3 regions of the Streptomyces sp. Y7 genome follow, and region 3 is predicted to be linked to each of the others. Evidence: riboswitches for the same ligand, from Rfam matches in the RefSeq annotation. Region 3 holds a riboswitch; each other region holds the start of a gene.
What was found. Region 3 has a riboswitch for cyclic di-AMP ahead of ACGFW6_RS44600 (M23 family metallopeptidase). Riboswitches for the same ligand answer to the same signal wherever they lie in the genome.

Region 1 (7,014 bases), on a different contig from region 3:
GCCACCCCGCGTCGCCGGCGGGCCTCGACGGCCTCGCGGGCCAGCATCGCGGTCGTCCAGGCCGCACCCGAGGCCAGCAGTACGGTGAGCACGGCCGCCCAGACCGGCGCGGCCGAGAGGTCGTACGCCTCCGCCACGGACGGCGGGGCCGGGGCGAAGAGCTGGGTGCGCACCGTGCCGAAGACGGCGGCCGCGCCCAGGGACAGGGCCGTCAGGCAGCACAGCAGGACGGTGGCGACCAGGCACTGCCACACCCAGAGCGCGACCACGGGTTCCCGTTCCGGCCAGGTGGCCCGGGTCAGCGCCCGGGGGACGGGTACGGCGGCCGCCAGGGCGACGATGCTCAACAGGAGCATGCAGACGGTCATGCCTGGGTCTCCGGATCCTGGACAGGAACATGCGGGGGCGGCCGTGCGGGCCGGCGGGCCGCCCACACCGGATACGGCGCGCGTCCCACCGCCAGTCAGTATGACGGTGACGGTCGACGGAGTCAGGGGGAAAGACGCGTCGAATGCGCGGTCGGGGCCGCCGACCGCGCAACCGTCCGGCCCCGGCGCCGCCAGCCTGGCCGAGGACACGAAACGTCCTGCGGCATGGGCGAGTTGGCCGCGCCCTCGACCCTGGCCCCGCTTCCGGCCTCCACGTCACCCCGCCGCGATGCGCCCCGTGACCTCACCCAGTCCCACCCGGACCCCTCCCGGCCCCGGCGCCCAGGCGGACAGCGTCACCACGTCGCCGTCCTCCAGGAACGTCCGCTTGCCGTCGGGGAGTTCGAGCGGGTCGCGGCCGTTCCACGTCAGTTCCAGCAGTGAGCCGCGCTCGCGCTCGGTCGGGCCGCTGATCGTGCCGGAGCCGTACAGGTCGCCGGTGCGCAGCGAGGCGCCGTTCACGGTCATATGGGCGAGTTGCTGGGCGGCCGTCCAGTACATGGTGGAGAAGGGCGGCTCCGAGATCACATGGCCGTTGACGGCCACCGAGACACGCAGGTCGTAGCCGCCGGGTTCGGTCTCGGAGCCGGAGTCGTCCAGGTACGGCAGCAGGGGGTGCGTGCGCTGCGGCGGTGCCACCCGCGCGTCGTCCAGGGCGTCCAGCGGGGTGATCCACGCCGACACCGACGTGGTGAAGGACTTGCCGAGGAAGGGGCCGAGCGGGACGTACTCCCAGGCCTGGATGTCGCGTGCCGACCAGTCGTTGAGCAGGCACAGGCCGAAGACGTGCTCCCGGTAGTCGCCCAGCGCGACCGGCTCGCCCATGCGCGACGGCGTACCGACCACGAAACCGACCTCGGCCTCGATGTCGAGGCGGATCGAGGGGCCGAAGACCGGCGCCGGATCGGTGGGGGCCTTGCGCTGCCCCGACGGGCGCACGACCTCCGTGCCGGACACCACGACCGTGCCGGAGCGGCCGTGGTAGCCGATCGGCAGGTGCTTCCAGTTCGGGGTCAGGGAGTCCGCGGCGTCGGGGCGGAAGATCTGGCCGACGTTCCGGGCGTGGTTCTCGGAGGCGTAGAAGTCGACGTAGTCGGCGACCTGGAAGGGCAGGTGCAGGGTCACCGAGGACAGGGGGTGGAAGAGGTCGCGGATGGCGTCCTGGTGCGCCGGCACCGTCACCCAGGCCGTCAGCGCGCGCCGCACGTCGGACCAGGTGGTGCGGCCGGCGGCGAGGAGCGGGTTCAGGGAGTCCTGTGCGAGCAGCGGGGCGTAGGGCGAACCGAGGGCGTGGGCTGCCCTGCCCGCGTCGAGGACGTGGTCGCCGAGCCGGACGCCGACCCGTCGCGCGGAGTCCGAACCGGGAAGGGAGAAGACGCCGTACGGAAGGTTGTGCGTGCCGAAGGGGTCGCCCTCGGGGAGATCGAAGGGGGGCATGGGGTGCTGCCTCACTCTCATACGCTCCGTATGCCATGTGGTCGGTCGGGCCACACGTTACGGGTGAGCCGCCTGCCTTGGGCAGTGCGAGAACCCGCGTCGCCGGGGCCGGTGAAACAGCAGGTCGTCACCCTCGGCGGGGTATCGCGCGCACGACGTGGCCACGGGGGAGTGAAATCGCGGCGGGCGGACGGCAGTTGCGCGTCCATTAGCAGAAATGGAACCGGAACAGGTGTCAACACATGTGAACACAGCAGCCGTCCGGTTCAGGTCGAGTCGATGGGGCCTCCTGTCCGTATTCTCTGATCATGGCCCCACCCATCGCATATTCACTCATCGCCACTGACCTGGACGGGACGCTGCTCCGAGGTGACGACACGCTCTCGGACCGGACCCTCGACGCGCTCGCGCGGGTGGCGGCGGCCGGTGCCCAGCACCTCGTCGTCACCGGGCGGCCGGCGCCCAGAGTGCGGCCGCTGCTGGACATCCTGGGCAGTACGGGGCTCGCGGTGTGCGGACAGGGCGCGCAGCTGTACGACGCCGGCGCGGATCGTCTGCTGTGGTCCGTGACGCTGGACCGGGAGCTGGCGGAGACCGCGCTCGGCAAGATCGAGGCCGAGGTGGGCCAGGTGTACGCGGCCGTCGACCAGGACGGCGTGGACGGGCTCACGCTCATCGAGCCCGGCTATCTGATGCCGCACCCCACGCTGCCCGCGGTACGCGTCAGGCGCCGTGACGACCTGTGGTGCGAGCCGATCAGCAAGGTGCTGCTGCGCCATCCGACGCTGTCGGACGACGAGTTGGCGGCGACGGCGCGTTCGGTGGTCGGTTCGCTGGCGACGGTCACCATGTCGGGGCCCGGCACCGTCGAACTCCAGCCATGCGGCATCACCAAGGCGACCGGTCTGGCGCTGGCCGCCGAACACCTCGGCCTCGGTCCGCGCGAGACCATCGCGTTCGGGGACATGCCCAACGACATCCCCATGTTCGACTGGGCCGCCCGAGGGGTCGCGATGGCCAACGCGCATCCCGAACTGAAGGCGGTCGCCGACGAGATCACGGAGTCGAACGAGGACGACGGCATCGCCGTCGTCCTCGAGAGACTCTTCGCGGACACCCTGGCACATATCGCCCGGTAAGGGGCTATATGCGCCGATGGGTGGCTCGCGGCTCCTAGTAGGGGCCGTTCACGTTGTCGATCGAGCCGTAGCGGTCGGCCGCGTAGTTGCACGCGGCCACGATGTTCGCCACCGGGTTGTAGGGGTCGTAGACGGTCCCCGGCACGTGGTAGGCCGCGAAGGTGGGGTCGATGACCTGGAGGAGGCCCTTCGACGGGGTGCCGGCCACCGCGTTGGAGTCCCAGTTGTTGATGGCCAGCGGGTTGCCGGACGACTCACGCATGATGTTGCGGTGAATGCCCTCGTACGACCCGGGAATTCCGTTCTGCTCCATGATGTCCAGGGCGTTGCGGATCCAGCCGTCGAGGTTGTCCGGGAACGTCTTCACGGAGGACTGGGTGGCCTGCGCGACGGAGGACTTCTTGACGGGCGCGGCGGCCTTGGAGGCCGTCTTGTCCGACGTGCTGACCTTCTTGGTCGCCCGGACCTTCAGGTCGGTGCCGGGGTGGATCAGCCGGGGGTTGTCGCCGATGGCCTTGCGGTTGTCCTTGTAGAGCTGCTTCCAGCCGCCCTGGGCGTCGTACCGGTCGGCGATGCCGTAGAGGGTGTCGCCCTTCTTGGTGGTGTACGCGACGGACCCGACCTTGGCCGTGGCGGGCTCGGCGGCGCTCGCGGTGGTCGCGCTCAGGAGGGGGAGGGCGAGAGCGGCGGTACCGGTTCCGGCGATGACGGCACGACGGGTGAGCGGGTTGGTGCGGGGGCGGCGGTGCTTGCCTCGGGGCATGGCGCTGTTCCTCTCCGACGCCTGCGAGGTGAGCTGTCGGGTTCGGGCGGGAGATGCCCGGCCGGGCCACCGTGCGGCAGCGCGACTTCACCCCTAGCCGGTCCGGTCCGCCATCAAGGCGTCCGGTCCGGCGGCTTACCTGGGTCCCCCGCTCCTGCCGTGCGTGTGTGAGTTGCGTGGGTGGATGACTCGGGCAGCGGCAGGATTAGGCGTCCGCCCGACGAGCGGGAACGTATGCGAGAGCACATGCCCGGAACAAGTGCCGAGGTCACCTCTCGTGCAGTTTGACCATGGTCTGGTGCGTATGGGGCGCTTGATCCTTTGCGGTTGCCAATCCTCAACTTGCTTTCGCGGCAAGGAGGGAAGGGGGTCTTCCCGGCCGGGTGCGCGACCGGTCCGAGTGACCCAACTCACTGGTATGCGCAAGCATGGCAAATCGGGCAATGGCTCCAACTCGCCTATAAGTGGCTGTCCGTGGAGTCCGTTTTTCCCATGTCGGACCGAAAAGCGCCTCTTCGCCCCCGGGGCGGACGGCCTAGCCAAAAGTCACGAAATGGTCCCGGTCGCCGCTGGTCTCGTAGCGGATCCGCCTCGTCGGTCGTCGGCGTTCCCAGGGCCTCTTCGCGGCAACCCGGGCGCTCGGGTGCCCAGGTCCTCATGCGCTGGGGCGCTGGGGCGCTCGGGTTCTCAGGGGCGGACCAACGGGCTTGCGCGTACCGGGAGTTCCTGCGGGCTCGAAGTGCGCCGAGCGTGCGCCCTCCGGTTCCATCAGTGCGGCCCTCGGATGGCGGGACGGCGGCGAGGCTGTGGAACCTCCCCTGTGGTGCCAGTCGTTGTCATGGCAGTCGTCCGGCGGGTGGACCGTGGCGTCCGGCAGGGGGAAGGGGTCGTGGTGCGTCGTCTCGCGGAAGAGGGGCATACGGATACGCGTGAGCGGGGTTCCGTTCGGCCGGTGCGGCGGGCGGGTCGCGCGTCGCGCGTCGCGACTCGGCATGTCCATGTCGCCGTGGGCCGGGGTGGGGAGGTCCTGGGCCGATCGAGGGAGGCGTGGGCGAGGACGGAAGGGGTACTCCCGGACCCGGTGGCGGTGCCGGTGTCGGCTTCGGCGTCGACCTCGGTTCGGGGTACGGGGCGCTACTTCCCTATAAGTCGATCGATATCCGTCCTTATCAGGTGATCAAAAATATTCCGGCCGTGATCCGATACCGCCCGTGGTGGACGGGTGGGCGGCATCGGTGATCGAAACGCGACCGGATACGCTGACTTGAGTGATGGCAGCGACCTATCGACAAACCGTGTAACCGGCAGTGGACACCAGCAGACAGGAGACCCCTCGTGACCGTCGTCGGGCCGTTCGGGCTGAGCGTGCGGGACCAGGCTCTGGAAGCCGATGTCCAGGCCGGATTGGCGGCTGTCGAGGAGGGATTGCTCGAAGCCACCAAGAGTGAGGTCCCCTTCATCACCGAGGCCGCCCAGCACCTGGTGCGAGCGGGTGGGAAGCGGTTCCGGCCGCTGCTGGTGATGCTCACGTCCCAGTTCGGGGACCCGTACGCGCCGGGGGTCGTCCCGTCGGCCGTCGTGGTCGAGCTCACCCATCTGGCGACGCTGTACCACGACGACGTGATGGACGAGGCGGCGGTACGGCGCGGTGTCGACAGCGCGAACGCCCGCTGGGGCAACTCGGTCGCCGTACTGACCGGCGACTTCCTCTTCGCGCGTGCCTCGCACATCCTCGCCGACCTCGGGCCCGAGGCGGTGCGGGTGCAGGCCGAGGCGTTCGAGCGGCTGGTCACCGGACAGATCCTGGAGACGGCGGGCCCGCAGGACGGGCGCGACCCCGTGGACCACTACCTGGACGTGCTCAGCGGGAAGACCGGGTCGCTCGTGGCCGTGTCGTGCCGGTTCGGGGCGATGATGTCGGGCGCCGACGAGGCGGTGGTCGACGTGCTGACGCAGTACGGCGAGCGGCTGGGTGTCGCCTTCCAGCTGGCGGACGACGTCCTGGACATCGCGAGCGACTCGCACGAGTCCGGCAAGACGCCGGGTACGGATCTGCGCGAGGGCGTTCCGACCCTGACGGTGCTGCGGCTGCGGGAGCGGGCCGCGCGGCTGGGGCTGGCCGAGGACATCGCGCTGTGCGAGCTGCTGGACTCCGACCTGAGCGACGACGCGCGGCTGGCGGAGGCGGTGGCCGGACTCCGTGAGCACCCGGCGCTGGAGCAGGCGCGCCGCGACACGGTGCGGTACGCGGAGGAAGCGCGGGCCGCGCTCGCGCCGCTGCCGGACATGTACGCGAAGGCCGCGCTGATGGAGCTGTGCGACGCCGTGGTGCACCGGGCGGGCTGAGGGCCGGCCGACGCGACGGTGTGTATCCGGGGGGCGGCTGAGGAGCCGCCATCCCCGCCTCCCCCGTTCGAGCATGTGATGCAGGTCACAAGTCTGGACTGAGTCCAAACTAAGATCCCCTCCGTATGAATGCCCAGAAGCTGACGCAGGGGGCGTCAGCTGCATTACGGGGAGAAAACAGAATCATGGGCATGAAGACGACGTTCTCGAAGCGCCGTAAGAGCCTGATCGTCACCGCCGTCGCGGTGGCCGCCGCCGGTGGTGTCGCCGCCGCGGTGATTCCCGCCTTCGCCGCCGGAGGAAACCGCGCCGACCACGCGGGCCACGCCGGAAGCGACGCGCAGGGGATCGTGAGCCAGAGCGGAGCCGCCGGAGCGGGCAGCGAGGGCAGCGGCGGCATCGGTGGCAGCGGGGGCACGATCCTCGCGGCCAGTCTTCGCGGGGCCAACGAGGTGCCCGTAGCGGGCGGCCCCGCAGTCGGGGACAAGGACGGTGCCGCCCTGGAGTTCGTGAAGGTCAAGGGCGACAAGGTGTCCGTCGCCGTCACCTGGCGCGGCACCGGCAGGCCGACCGCCCTCCACATCCACCAGGGCGCCAAGGGCACCAACGGCGGCATCAAGGTCGACTTCGGCGGTCTGCTCGGCAAGAGCAGGGGCCACAGCCTCACCGGCACCGTACGGGTGAAGGACCCCGCCGTGCTCAACGCTCTCAAGACCGACCCGAGTTCGTTCTACGCCAACCTCCACACGGCCGAGTTCCCGGGCGGGGCGGTGCGGGGGCAGCTCCACAAGGTCACCGTCGCCGGGTTCGACTTCCGCGACGCGCTCGACAACTTCCAGGCGTCCGTCGTCAAGGGCAAGCAGATCTACGAGTGCAAGCCGGCCGAGGGCGGCGGGTACGC
Region 2 (7,014 bases), on a different contig from region 3:
AGCCCCGCGGCGACGGCGTCCCTGCCGATCGGCCGGGAGGTGGCGCGCAGGGCGTTGGCGGTGCTGGGCTCCGTGTGAGCCGGCAGCCCGCGCCGCCCGGGGGCGCGGACCCGCGCGGATGCGGTCGGGGAGCGGCCGTGGGTCTCCCCGTCCCGCTCCCCGTAAAATCGGCCCCACTGTGTCTGACTCCCTCAACGCCTCCGAAGCCCCCCGGCCCGCCGCCCCCACCCAGCCCGAGACCGGTGGGGACGGGCTGCGCCATGTCCCCGGGATCTCCGTCCGGCACACCCGGGCCAAGGGTGAGCCCCGTTTCCCGGACGGGCCCAGGGCCGATCCCGCCGGGTCGCACTTCGAGCGGCGGATCCGCAGCTTCCAGCCGCGGCGCAGCAGGGTGACCGCGGGGCAGGCGGACGCGCTGCAGCGGCTGTGGCCCAAGTGGGGCCTGGACATCGACGGGCAGCAGGTGGTCGACCTGGCCGAGCTGTTCGGGAACGACAACCCCGTCGTCCTGGAGATCGGCTTCGGCATGGGCGAGGCGACCGCGCAGATGGCCGCCGGCGACCCCGGCACCAACATCCTCGCCGTCGACGTCCACACCCCGGGGCAGGGAAACCTCCTCAACCTCGCCGACCACCACGGTCTCGGCAACATCCGGGTGGGCAACGGCGACGCCATCATCCTGTTGCGGGAGATGCTGGAGCCGGACGCGCTCGACGGACTGCGCGTCTACTTCCCGGACCCGTGGCCGAAGAAGCGGCACCACAAGCGGCGGCTCATCCAGCCCGAGTTCCTCGACCTCGCCGCGACCCGGCTGCGGCCCTGCGCGCTGGTGCACTGCGCCACCGACTGGGAACCGTACGCCGAACAGATGCTCGAAGTTCTGGCGGCGCATCCCGACTTCGAGAACACCGTCGCCGACGGCGGTTTCGCGCCCCGTCCCGAGTTCCGGCCGCTGACCCGTTTCGAGGGCCAGGGACTGGACAAGGGTCATGTGGTGAACGACCTGCTCTTCCGCCGCGTACAGCGGTAGGAGCAGCGGGAACAACAGCACCGACGACCGTCCGCCGAGGACATCGACAGCAGCATCGACAGCAACCCCTCACCGGCGCCCGAGCCCCCCTCGCGCTGCTGCGGGCGGCGCCTCTGCCTCGTTAGGGTCAATGCCGTGGCCACCTGTCCCCCGTACCCGACGCACCCCACCGGTCCCACCGGCGGCGCACTGCGGCACGCGCACTGGTGGCAGCGGCGGTGGGTGCGCTACGGCGCGCTCAGCACCCTCCTCGCGCTCTCCGGGCTGGTGATCCTCGCGCTGGTGCGCGAGCAGACCGGGACCGAGGGGTTCCTGGTCGGACTCGGGCTCGCCGTGCTGCCCGTGCCGCTGCTGGTGGCGTCCTTCCGCTGGCTGGACCGGGTCGAGCCGGGCCCTTGGCGCAATCTGCTGTTCTCCTTCGCCTGGGGTGCCTGCGCCGCGGCGCTGATAGCGATCGTCGCGAACAGCTTCGCGACCAGATGGATAGCGACCGCGACGGCGGATCCCTCGCACGCGGACACCCTGGGAGCGACCGTCATAGCGCCCGTGGTGGAGGAGTTGGCGAAGGCCGCGGCCGTGCTGCTGGTCTTCCTCTTCCGCCGCCGGGACTTCACCGGCATCGTCGACGGCGTGGTGATAGCCGGGGTCACCGCCACCGGCTTCGCGTTCACCGAGAACATCCTCTACCTCGGCACCGCCTTCGGTACCGACCAGCTCTCCGGCGACAGCGGCATCGCCTCCGTCACGGCGGCGACCTTCTTCGTCCGCGTCATCATGTCGCCCTTCGCGCACCCGCTCTTCACCGTGCTGACCGGCATCGGCTTCGGAATCGCCGCGCTGTCGGGCGAGCGCCAGCATGTGCGCCGGGTCCTGCTCCCGTTCCTCGGCCTGCTGCTCGCGATGGGCATGCACGCCCTGTGGAACGGCTCCTCCACCTTCGGCGAGTACGGCTTCTTCGCCGTGTACGCGACCCTCATGGTGCCCGCGTTCGGGCTGCTGACCTGGCTGGTGATCTGGACCCGCCAGCGCGAGCTGCGGACCGTGCGTGAGGAACTGCCCGCCTATGTCATGGCCGGGTGGCTGTCGCCGGGCGAGCCGTTCGCGCTGGGCTCGATGCGGGACCGCCGGGTGGCCCGGCAGTACGCGCGTCGGCGCGGCGGACGGGCGGCGGCGCGGACGGTCGCGCAATACGAGGCCTACGCCACGTCGCTGGCGTTCCTGCGGCACCGGGGACGCCTCGGGAAGGCCGGCGCGGACTTCGTCGTACGGGAACAGGAGCTCCTGCAGGCCCTGTGGCACCGCCGGGAGTTCGCCCGCCCGGCCCTGGAACACGCGGCCTCAGCACAGGCCCGGCAGGCACACGAGCACGGATACGGGCACGGGCACGGGTACGGGTACGGGTACGCATACCCGGCGCCGGCGCCGGTCTACTGGCAGTCCTACGGCCAGGTCGACGGGCCCGGGTACGGCCCGACGGCGCCGTACCCCGCGTACAACCCGTACCGGACGTGACCGGGCCGGCGCACGGGAAGCGTTGACCGGCTCCGCGGACATGCCGAAAACCGGCAGCCCTGACGTCGGGGGGTCGTCGCCAGGACCGCCGGGGATCAGAAGTGGATACCCGTTTCGGGGTGGGTCAGGGGGTGAGGCCCTTGCCCTGGAGCCAGGCCATCGGGTCGATGCCGTTGGTGCTGCCGTCGGGGTGCACCTCGAGGTGCAGGTGGGCGCCGGTCACGTTGCCGGTGGCACCCACGCGGCCGATGACGTCGCCGGTGTTGACCTTCTGGCCCACGCTGACGCTGATCGAGGACTGGTGCGCGAACCAGAGCTCGGTGCCGTCGTCGAGGGTGATCTCGGTCTTGTAGCCGTAGGAGCCGTCCCAGCCGGCGAAGGTGACCGTGCCGGAGTGGATCGCCTTGATCAGCGTCCCGGTGGGGGCGGCGAAGTCGAGGCCGGTGTGGTACCCGGAGGACCAGTAGGCGCCGGCCTGGCCGAACGTCGAGGTGATCGTGTACGAGGAGGTCGGCAGCGTGTACTGCTTGGCCAGCTCGGCGAGGCGCTCGGCCTCGGCCTTCTTGCGGGCCTCCTCCTCGGCGGCGGCCTTCGCGGCGGCGGCCTTGGCCTTGGCCTCGGTCTCCGCCTTGGCGGCCGCTTCGGCGGCCTCCTTCTCGGCGGCGGCGACGGCGGCCGCGGCGGCCTTGCTGTCGATCTGGTCCTGCTGGAGCTCGGCCTGCGCGATGATCCGGCTGCGCAGCGCCTCACCGGCGTCCGAGGTGCCCTGCGCGGTCTGCTCGGTCGTCTCGCCCATCGTGCTGAGGGCGGTGGCCGTGTCCTCGGCGGGCTCGGAGGAGTCGTCGGAGATCAGCGGCAGGTCGGGCATGGTGATGGCGACCGGCGGCTTGCCGCTGTTCGCGCTGGCCATGCCGCCCGCGCCGACGGCGGCTATGACGCCTACGCCGAGAACGGTGGAGCTGCGGGCGAGTCCCCCGCCACGCTGCTTGGAGACGCGGTGCCTGCCACGAACGGGACGAAGGGAATCCGCGGTGGGGTTCCACTCCTCGAACGGGCCCTCGTCGGTGCGGTTGCGGTCGTAGCCGAAGGTTTCCGTGCTGCGCTGACTCGGCACGAACGGGGCTTGCGGAGCAGGCCGGTTGGACGCCACGTGGGCGTACTCCTTTCCTTCCTTCTCGCCTACCGGGTTAGCTGACGGGTTCGGAGCAGGAAGGTCTCCTACGCGCGTATATCAACCGTGACTTCCCGGCGATATCCGCGCGATTCACCCCAGGGTGGTGGTTCCCCGGCTCCCTTGCGGGACTCGGCGCGTGCGCACGGAGCCGACTCTTGTGACGGCTGGGACGACCGCGCTGCGTTATCGAACGTTAATAGACGCGGGGTGCGGATTCCAAGCTGTTCCTCTTGATCATTAACGATTTCCGCCTGGACTTACGGGTCACGAGTGGCCTAAATCGGGCGAGTTGGCCAAACCTCAGAGACCACATAGGTATTGACGGTGTGTCAGTTGTTATGCGGAGGGGGGTCGTCCGATCACCCCCGGTGACGACGATCAGGGCCGGCGTACGGCCATGAGCGCCATGTCGTCCGCCATTCCTCCACCGGAGTGCCGTCTCACCTCCACCGAAAGCACACCAAGCAGGGCACCGGGTTCGCGCAGCGCGTTGGCGCGTCCCGCGAGACCCGTCTCGGGGTCGTAGAACCGCCCGCCCTCGTCCCGTGCCTCGGACAGTCCGTCGGTGTACAGCAGCAGCGTGGCCCCGCCCGGGAAGGCGGCCTCGTCGGCCCGGTCGGGCCAGGCGCCCAGTTCGCCCATGCCGAGCGGCAGGGCGGGTTCGGTGGCGGGCAGCGGCCGTACGGTCCCGTCGGCGTACAGCAGCAGCGGTGACGGATGCCCGCGGTTGACGAGGCGCACGATCGCCTCGCCGTGCGGGAGTTCGGCGAGTACGGCGGTGGTGAACCCCTCGCGGGCCTCGATCCCTTCGCGCCGGGTGCGCTCGCGCGCCAGGGCCCGCTCCAGCCGCTGCGCGACCGCCTCCAGCGTGGCCTCCTGCTCCGCGGCCTCCCTGAAGGCGCCGATCACGACGGCGACCGCGCCGACCGCGCTCATGCCCTTGCCGCGCACGTCCCCGACGATCAGCCGGACGCCGTGCGGACTGTCCTGCACCGCGTACAGGTCCCCGCCGATGGAGGCGCCCTCCTGCGCCGCCTCGTAGCGCGCGGCGATCTCGAAGCCGCCGATCCGCTCGGCGGGCTCCGGCAGGACGGCCCGCTGGGCGGCCTCGGCGATCTCACGGACGGAGGCGAGGCGCTCGTCGCTGCGGCGGACGAGGAGATGGATGAGGACGGCGAGCACGGAGACGACCACGGTGGTGACCAACTCGGTGATCACCTCCGCCTTGGGCAGGCCGCCGTGCAGGCCGCGGAGCACGAGCAGCACGGTGACGGCCACGACGCCGGTGAGCACCGTGCCGCGCAGCGAGTAGAGAGGGGCGGCGACCAGGGGCGCGGCGGTGAAGAAGGGAGCACCGGTGAAGTCGGTGGGCGTGACGTGGTCGTACACGGCACCCATCGCGATCAGCAGGGCGGGGAGCGACCGGACGAACCGGCGCACGTATGAGATCCGCCCTTCCTCCACCCCACCAGGGTTGCCGAAGCGGAGGCGGGGAGCGAGCGGTGAGAGCCGACCGGGAAAACACTCAGGGCCGGAACTGATGAGTTCCGGCCCTGAGCCTTCAGTAGCGGGGACAGGATTTGAACCTGCGACCTCTGGGTTATGAGCCCAGCGAGCTACCGAGCTGCTCCACCCCGCGTCGGTGAAACCAATAGTACGCCATCCGCGGGACGCTCAGCACACGACTTTCCGGCACACTGCCCTGAACAGGACTTTTCGGTCACCAGTGCGGGCCACGTCACACCTGGCGCTCAGGGCAGGAGGTGCGCGTTGGGTGCCTTGGCCCGCTCCGCGTACTCCGGCAGGACCAGGACGTCCACGCCCCGCGCCGCGAGCATTCCGCTGCCGTCGGCCCCCGTCACGAACGTGTCCGGCTCCCGCCAGGCCGTCACCACCCGGCGGACCCCCGCTTCGAGGATCAGCCGGGCGCAGGGCACGGGGCGGGACGAGCGGTGCGTGCACGGCTCCAGGCTGCTGTACACCGTGGCGGAGGCGAGCCTCGGATCCCCGGCCGCGATCTTCGCCAGTGCCGCCTCCTCCGCGTGCACCACCCGATCGCCGCTCTCCCGCGAGTGCCCGCGGGCCAGCTCGGTCCCGTCGGCCGCGACGACCACCGCGCCGACGCTGAAGGCCGTCTCCGACGGCGGACACAGCTCCGCCAGCTCGCACGCCAGCGCCAGCCAGTGCCGGTCCGCGGCGGAGGGGAGGGCACCGCTGCCGGGTGCGGTGGGCGCGTAGCGCATCAGGACGACGTCCTCGATGGGGCGGGACTCCAGCAGCCGCAGCCGGCCGCCCTGGTAACCGCCCGGCCCGAACAGCCGGGGCGCCTCGGGGTCGCCCACGAACAGCGGCGCCAGCACCAGCTGCAGTTCGTCGGCCAGCCCCTGCGTCATGAGCTGCGTGTGGACGGTGCCGCCGCCCTCGACCATCAGCCGCTCGACGCCGCGCACCTCGCGCAGATGCGCCAGCAGGGCCCGCCAGTCCAGCTCCGGCCCCAGCACGACGACGTCCGCCGCGACCGGCGACCGGCGCAGCCGCTCCGCGCCCTTCTCCGTCGTGTAGACGATCTTCTCGCCGCCGGTGTGCCAGAAGTGGGCCGCCGCATCCAGCTCGCCGGAGGCGCTGACCGTGACCTTCAGCGGATACTCGGGCCTGCCCGCCGCCGTGCGCGCGGCCCGCCGCTCGGCCGAGTTCACCAGCAGCCGCGGGTTGTCCGCCCGGATCGTGCCGGCGCCGATCAGGATCGCGTCCACCGACGCACGGACCTCGTCGACCCGGTCGAAGTCGGCCGGGCCGGACAGCAGCAGGCGCTCGGTGGTGGTGTCGTCGAGGTAGCCGTCCAGGGACACGGCGGCGGACAGCAGGACGTAGGGGTACGACGGCATCGGCGCGCTCTCCGGCTCGGCAGACTCGATCTTGGTTCAAGTTTGAAACAAACCTACACTGATGGCATGACGACTCGCTGGCTCACCCCCGAGGAGCAGCGCGCCTGGCGCGCGTACATCGGCGCCGTCCACCTGGTGGAGGACGCGCTGGACCGGCAGCTCCAGCAGGAGGCCGGCATGCCTCACATGTACTACTCCATCCTGTCCACCCTGTCCGAGTCCCCGGAACGGCGGCTCCGGATGACCGATCTCGCGGAACGGCTGAAGATCACCCGCAGCCGGCTCACGTACGCCGTGACACGGCTGGAGAAGGACGGCCTGGTCCGGCGCGAGGACTGCCGCTGGGACAAGCGGGGCAGCATCGCCGCGCTCACCGAGGAGGGCATGACGGTCCTGGAGGGCGCGGCGCCCGG
Region 3 (7,014 bases):
GAGGTTCGGTCTCGACGCCGTCTCCGGCAGCTGCGGCAGGTCGATGACGTTGATCCGCAGCAGCCGGCCCGTGGACGTCACCGCGCCCACCTCGCCGCGGGCCGTGGCCGGCACCGCCGAGACGATCACGTCGTGCTTGGAGCGCCTGGCGTCGTCGTCCTCCGCGAACGGGTCGCCGTTCGCCGTACGGGCCAGCAGACCCGTCGAGGACAGCAGCACCCGGCACGGGTCGTCGGCCACCTGGAGCGGCACGGCGGAGACCGTGGTGCCCGCCGACTCCAGCAGGACCGTACGCCGCTCGGTGCCGAACTTCTTGGCCACCGCGGCCAGTTCGGCGGAGACCAGCTTGCGCAGCTCCGCGTCCGAGTCCAGGATCCGGGTCAGCTCGGCGATCTCCTCGTTGAGCCGCTCCTTCTCCGCCTCCAGCTCGATGCGGTCGTACTTGGTGAGACGGCGCAGCGGCGTGTCGAGGATGTACTGGGTCTGGACCTCGGACAGCGAGAAGCGCTCCATCAGGCGTTCCTTCGCCTGCGCGCTGTTCTCGCTGGACCGGATCAGCCGGATGACCTCGTCGATGTCCACCAGCGCGGTGAGCAGGCCCTCGACCAGGTGCAGACGGTCGCGGCGCTTGCTGCGGCGGAACTCGCTGCGCCGCCGCACGACCTCGAAGCGGTGGTCGAGGTAGACCTCGAGGAGCTCCTTGAGGCCGAGGGTGAGGGGCTGGCCGTCGACCAGGGCGACGTTGTTGATGCCGAAGGACTCCTCCATCGGCGTCAGCTTGTACAGCTGCTCCAGGACCGCCTCCGGCACGAAGCCGTTCTTGATCTCGATGACCAGGCGCAGGCCGTGCTCGCGGTCGGTGAGGTCCTTGACGTCGGCGATGCCCTGGATCTTCTTCGAGCCGACCAGGTCCTTGATCTTGGCGATGACCTTCTCCGGACCGACCGTGAAGGGCAGCTCGGTGACGACCAGGCCCTTGCGGCGGGCGGTCACGGTCTCGATCTCGACCGTGGCGCGGATCTTGAAGGTGCCGCGGCCGGTCTCGTAGGCGTCCCGGATGCCGGCGAGGCCGACGATCCGGCCGCCGGTGGGCAGGTCGGGGCCCGGGACGTGCTTCATCAGGGTGTCCAGATCCGCGTTCGGGTGGCGGATCAGATGGCGGGCGGCGGAAATGACCTCGCCGAGGTTGTGCGGCGGCATGTTCGTGGCCATGCCGACGGCGATCCCGGACGCGCCGTTGACCAGGAGGTTCGGGAAGGCGGCGGGCAGCGCCACCGGTTCCCGCTCCTGGCCGTCGTAGTTCGGGGTGAAGTCGACCGTGTCCTCGTCGATCGACTCGGTCATCAGGCTCGTCGCCTGCGCCTGACGGCACTCGGTGTACCGCATGGCGGCCGGCGGGTCGTCGTTGCCCAGCGAGCCGAAGTTGCCGTGGCCGTCGACCAGCGGGACGCGCATGGAGAAGGGCTGGGCCATGCGCACCAGCGCGTCGTAGATCGACGCGTCGCCGTGCGGGTGCAACTTACCCATGACCTCGCCGACCACGCGGGCGCACTTCACATAGCCGCGGTCGGGGCGCAGGCCCATCTCGTTCATCTGGTACACGATGCGGCGATGCACCGGCTTGAGGCCGTCGCGGGCGTCGGGCAGGGCGCGGGAGTAGATGACCGAGTACGCGTACTCGAGGAAGGAGCCCTGCATCTCGTCGACGACGTCGATGTCGAGGATCTTCTCCTCGTACGAGTCGTCGGGCGGCGGGGTCTTCGTGCTACGGCGGGCCATCGCTGCCGGCTCCTTGCTGAAGCGTGGACGGATCTGACGCGGACCATTGTGGACCGCGGCACTGACAACCACCGACCAGGACCCGATGTTGGGCTCCGGCCCGGCGCCTGAGAAGTGTCGCCGACGCCGGCCCTCGTCGGCGACCGACTCCGCCATCGAGCACCGACAGGCCTGGACCAGGGAGCCCGCACAGGCACTCCGACCCCGGTGGCAAGCTCACGCCCCACAAGCGTTCACTCGCCGGAGTGACCGCCCCGCGCACACACGGCACATCCGACCCACGCGCCACACGCGCGTCCCGAGGCAGCGGTTCTGACCGGGAACTTCGCCGAGCCTTCGCACGCTGCATACAGTGGCAGGAACTCATGCCGAACTGCTCGGCACAACGAAGTGCACGCGACCGGAAGGACACCTTGCCCATGGGTCACACGGCCACACCGGAGGCACAATCCGGCGGCCTCACCGCGACGGAGCACCGCCTGGCCAACGGGCTGCGCGTGGTGCTCTCCGAGGACCACCTCACGCCGGTCGCCGCGGTCTGCCTCTGGTACGACGTCGGCTCCCGCCACGAGGTCAAGGGCCGTACCGGACTCGCCCACCTCTTCGAGCACCTGATGTTCCAGGGCTCGAACAGCGTCAAGGGCACGGGGCACTTCGAGCTCGTCCAGGGCGCCGGTGGTTCGCTGAACGGCACCACCAGCTTCGAGCGCACCAACTACTTCGAGACCATGCCCGCCCACCAGCTGGAGCTCGCGCTGTGGCTGGAGGCCGACCGCATGGGCAGCCTCCTGACGGCACTCGACGAGGTGAGCCTCGAGAACCAGCGGGACGTCGTCAAGAACGAGCGCCGCCAGCGCTACGACAACGTCCCGTACGGCACGGCCTTCGAGAAGCTGACCGCGCTGTCGTACCCCGACGGACACCCTTACCACCACACGCCGATCGGTTCGATGGCCGACCTGGACGCGGCCAGCCTGGAGGACGCCCGCGCGTTCTTCCGCACCTACTACGCGCCCAACAACGCCGTGCTGTCCGTCGTCGGCGACATCGACCCGGAGCAGACGCTCGCCTGGGTCGAGAAGTACTTCGGCACCATCCCGGGGCACGACGGCAAGCCCGCCCCGCGCGACGGCTCGCTGCCGGAGGTCATCGGCGAGCAGCTGCGCGAGGTCGTCGAGGAGAACGTCCCCGCGCGGGCGATGATGGCCGCCTACCGCCTCCCGAGCGACGGCACGCGCGAGTGCGACGCCGCCGACCTGGCGCTGACCGTGCTCGGCGGCGGCGAGTCCTCCCGCCTGTACAACCGGCTCGTGCGGCGCGACCGTACGGCCGTGGCGGCCGGCTTCGGCCTGCTGCGCCTGTCCGGCGCGCCCTCGCTGGGCTGGCTGGACGTGAAGACCTCCGGTGACGTCGAGGTGCCCGTCATCGAGTCGGCCGTCGACGAGGAGCTCGCCCGCTTCGCGCAGGAGGGCCCCACCGCCGAGGAGATGGAGCGCGCGCAGGCCCAGCTGGAGCGCGAGTGGCTGGACCGGCTCGGCACCGTCGCGGGCCGCGCCGACGAACTGTGCCGGTACGCCGTCCTGTTCGGCGACCCGCAGCTCGCCTTCACCGCCGTCCAGCGCGTCCTCGACGTCACCGCCGAGGAGGTCAAGGCCGTCGCCCAGGCCCGGCTGCGCCCCGACAACCGCGCGGTGCTCGTGTACGAGCCGGTCGCCGACGAGGCCGAGGAACCGGAAGCCGCCGCCGGCGACGGGGCCGCCCCCGCCACCGACCAGAACGAGGAGTCGGCGCAGTGACCGAGCTCGCCAGCATGGAGTTCCACCCGCAGCCCCAGGCGGGCCAGGCCCGGCCCTGGGCGTTCCCGGCGCCCGATCGCGGCATGCTGGACAACGGCCTCACGGTCCTGCGCTGCCACCGCCCCGGCCAGCAGGTCGTCGCCGTCGAGGTGCTCCTGGACACGCCCCTGGACGCCGAGCCGAAGGGCCTCGACGGCATCGCCACGATCATGGCGCGCGCCCTGTCCGAGGGCACCGACAAGCACACCGCCGAGGAGTTCGCCGCCGAGCTGGAGCGCTGCGGCGCCACGCTCGACGCCTACGCCGACCACCCCGGCGTCCGGGTCAGCCTGGAGGTGCCCGCCTCCCGGCTGTCCAAGGCGCTCGGCCTGCTCGCCGACGCCCTCAGGGCGCCCGCGTTCGAGGACAGCGAGGTCGAGCGCCTGGTGAACAACCGGCTCGACGAGATCCCGCACGAGCTGGCCAACCCCTCGCGCCGGGCCGCCAAGGAGCTCTCCAAGGAGCTGTTCCCGGCGACCGCGCGCATGTCCCGCCCGCGCCAGGGCACCGAGGAGACCGTCGCCGGCATCGACGCGGCGTCCGTACGCGCCTTCTACGAGCGGCACGTACGCCCCGCCACCTCCACCGTCGTGGTCGTCGGCGACCTCACCGGCGTCGACCTCGACGCCCTGCTCGGCGACACCCTGGGCGCCTGGACCGGCTCCCCGGGCGAGGCGCGCGCGGTCCCGCCGGTCATCGCGGACGACACCGGACGCGTCGTCATCGTCGACCGTCCCGGCGCGGTCCAGACGCAGCTGCTGATCGGCCGTGTCGGCCCGGACCGGCACGACCGCGTGTGGCCCGCGCAGGTGCTCGGCACCTACTGCCTCGGCGGCACCCTCACCTCCCGGCTGGACAAGGTCCTGCGTGAGGAGAAGGGCTACACCTACGGCGTGCGGGCCTTCGGCCAGGTCCTGCGCTCCGCCCCGGACGGCACGGGCGCGGCGATGCTCGCCATCAGCGGCTCCGTCGACACCCCGAACACCGGTCCGGCCCTCGACGACCTCTGGAAGGTCCTGCGCGGGGTCGCCGCCGAGGGGCTCACCGACGCCGAGCGGGACTTCGCCGTGCAGAACCTCGTCGGGGTGGCGCCGCTGAAGTACGAGACCGCCGCCTCCGTGGCGAACACGCTGGCCGACCAGGTCGAGCAGCACCTGCCCGACGACTACCAGGCGACGCTGTACCAGCAGCTGGCCGCGACCGGCACGGTCGAGGCCACCGCGGCGGCCGTGAGCGCCTTCCCGGTGGACCGTCTGGTCACGATCCTCGTCGGCGACGCGGCCGAGATCCGGGAGCCCGTCGAGGCCCTCGGCATCGGTGAAGTGACCGTCGTGGCAGCCGAGTAGAGGACGAGCTCGCGCCGTCCGGCGCCACGCGCGTGCAGGGGCCCTGGTGACCCAAGAGTCACCAGGGCCCCTTTATGCCCGAATTGAGGGAGAGGTTGCCTGTCTGGCCTGTGGGATGCGCTACAAAAGCCGCGATCCGTTTGGGGATTGAAAGATGCCGCGTTTAGCGTCTTCCGGGCTGTCCGTCAGGCAGTGCGCCGCGCCCGCGGCACCGGACAGTCATCGCCGAGTCCCCGTACGGCGCGAGCCAGGGGAGCCGGGGACCCACCCGTAGTCCCTGGGGTGAATCGGACGCCCGCGCGAGTCGCGAGGGGGTCCGTAGGAGACCTTCCTGCTCCGAACCCGTCAGCTAACCCGGTAGGCGAGAGGGAAGGAAAGGACCAGCCACTTCATGGCGTTCACCTGCGCCACGGGGAAGAACCGCCCCACCGGGAAGCACCGTAGGCCCGGCCGGTTCGAGCGCACCACCGCCCGCGCGGCCGGAGTCGCCGCGCTCACCGCCACCGGAGTCGTCGGCACCCTGGCCGCCCCGGCGCTGGCCGCCGAGCCCGCCGCCGAGCAGACCGGCCTCATCCCGGTCGTCACCGTCGAGAACTCGATCGTGGACCAGATCGACGCCCAGGCGATCGCCCAGGAACGGGCCGCCGCCGAGGCCGCCGCCGCGAAGAAGGCCGCTCAGGAGGCCGCGCGCGAGAAGGCGGCCGCGCAGGCCGAGGCGAAGCGCGAGGCCAAGGAGCGCGCCGCCCGCGAGGCCGAGCGCAAGCGCCTGCTGTCGTACGTCGCCCCGATCGCCGGCTCGTACGTCTCCACCGGCTACAAGACCGGCGGTGCCGTCTGGTCCTCCGGCAGCCACACCGGCGTCGACTTCCACGCCGCGAGCGGCACGTCCGTGCACGCCGTCGGTGCCGGCACCGTCGTCGAGGCCGGCTGGGGCGGGTCGTACGGCAACAACGTCGTGATCAAGATGAACGACGGCACGTACACGCAGTACGGCCACCTGTCGTCCATCGGCGTCTCGGTGGGCCAGTCCGTCACCCCGGGCCAGCAGATAGGCCTCTCCGGCGCCACCGGCAACGTCACCGGGCCGCATCTGCACTTCGAGGCCCGCACCACGGCGGAGTACGGCTCCGACATCGACCCCGTGGCCTATCTGCGCGGGCACGGCGTGAACGTCTGACGCTGCCCCCCGCGCGTCCCTTCGAAGCCCCGGCTCCCCGAGCCGGGGCTTTCGATGTTTTCGACCCCCCGCTGACCAAAAAATATGCATGGATTTCGGCTCCCCGTCGGAAATTCCGGCCGGTTGCAATAGAGTCCTCGGGAACACGTCATTGGTCGACGTTTCACGGGGATTAAGGCGGAGGTCGGGCATGCGTATTCCGGCGCACTCGGTGTGCACGGCGATCCGGGACGACATCGTCGCCGGTGTCTACGAGCGTGGCGGCCGGCTCACCGAGGAACTGCTCGCCCGCCGCTACGGCGTCTCCCGCGTCCCCGTGCGGGAGGCCCTGCGCACCCTGGAGGCGGAGGGCTTCGTGGTGACCCGGCGTCACGCGGGCGCGTGCGTCGCCGAACCGACCGAGCAGGAGGCCGCCGACCTGCTGGAGATGCGCGGCCTGCTGGAGCCCCTCGGCGCCTCCCGGGCCGCCCAGCGGCGCACCGAGGCCCATCTGAAGGTCCTGCGCGGCCTGGTCAGGCTGGGGCAGGAGCGGGCCAGGCGGGGAAACAGCGACGACCTGCGCTCCCTGGGCGGCTGGTTCCACGAGACGCTCGCCCAGTCCACCGGCAGTCCGGCCCTGACCTCGATCCTGGCTCAGCTGCGCCACAAGATCGCCTGGATGTACGCCGTGGAAGCGCCGGTCGATCCCGTGGAGTCCTGGGCCGAGCACGGCGCGATCGTGGACGCGGTGGCGCGCGGCGACGGCGAACGCGCCCGCGCGATCACGGCGCTGCACACCGAGCGCTCCCTCTCCGCGCACCGCCTGCGGTTCGCCGCGGGCGGCGAGCGCGCGGACCGTGTGAGGAATTCGCAACATCCCGTAAACATGCCGAGCCTG

Region 1: it holds a riboswitch for cyclic di-AMP, as region 3 does, so the genes downstream of both, ACGFW6_RS22345 (LysM peptidoglycan-binding domain-containing protein) here and ACGFW6_RS44600 (M23 family metallopeptidase) in region 3, are expected to answer to the same signal.
Region 2: it holds a riboswitch for cyclic di-AMP, as region 3 does, so the genes downstream of both, ACGFW6_RS36720 (M23 family metallopeptidase) here and ACGFW6_RS44600 (M23 family metallopeptidase) in region 3, are expected to answer to the same signal.

Annotation. Positions count from the first base shown of each region.
Region 1 covers NZ_JBIDDQ010000008.1:213,155-220,168, reverse strand. The annotation lists gene ACGFW6_RS22360 (M56 family metallopeptidase) at 1-368, opposite strand, end outside; gene fahA (fumarylacetoacetase) at 645-1,865, opposite strand; gene ACGFW6_RS22350 (HAD family hydrolase) at 2,174-3,004, shown strand; gene ACGFW6_RS22345 (LysM peptidoglycan-binding domain-containing protein) at 3,039-3,767, opposite strand; cyclic di-AMP (ydaO/yuaA leader) riboswitch at 3,773-3,954, opposite strand; gene ACGFW6_RS22340 (polyprenyl synthetase family protein) at 5,103-6,113, shown strand; gene ACGFW6_RS22335 (CHRD domain-containing protein) at 6,305-7,014, shown strand, end outside.
Region 2 covers NZ_JBIDDQ010000024.1:100,314-107,327, reverse strand. The annotation lists gene lhgO (L-2-hydroxyglutarate oxidase) at 1-78, shown strand, start outside; gene trmB (tRNA (guanosine(46)-N7)-methyltransferase TrmB) at 179-1,030, shown strand; gene ACGFW6_RS36725 (PrsW family intramembrane metalloprotease) at 1,166-2,542, shown strand; gene ACGFW6_RS36720 (M23 family metallopeptidase) at 2,667-3,692, opposite strand; cyclic di-AMP (ydaO/yuaA leader) riboswitch at 3,704-3,861, opposite strand; gene ACGFW6_RS36715 (PP2C family protein-serine/threonine phosphatase) at 4,095-5,156, opposite strand; tRNA gene ACGFW6_RS36710 (tRNA-Met) at 5,282-5,355, opposite strand; gene ACGFW6_RS36705 (dihydrofolate reductase family protein) at 5,468-6,601, opposite strand; gene ACGFW6_RS36700 (MarR family winged helix-turn-helix transcriptional regulator) at 6,668-7,014, shown strand, end outside.
Region 3 covers NZ_JBIDDQ010000047.1:24,238-31,251, forward strand. The annotation lists gene ACGFW6_RS44585 (DNA topoisomerase (ATP-hydrolyzing) subunit A) at 1-1,779, opposite strand, end outside; gene ACGFW6_RS44590 (M16 family metallopeptidase) at 2,199-3,575, shown strand; gene ACGFW6_RS44595 (M16 family metallopeptidase) at 3,572-4,960, shown strand; cyclic di-AMP (ydaO/yuaA leader) riboswitch at 5,174-5,339, shown strand; gene ACGFW6_RS44600 (M23 family metallopeptidase) at 5,352-6,137, shown strand; gene ACGFW6_RS44605 (GntR family transcriptional regulator) at 6,328-7,014, shown strand, end outside.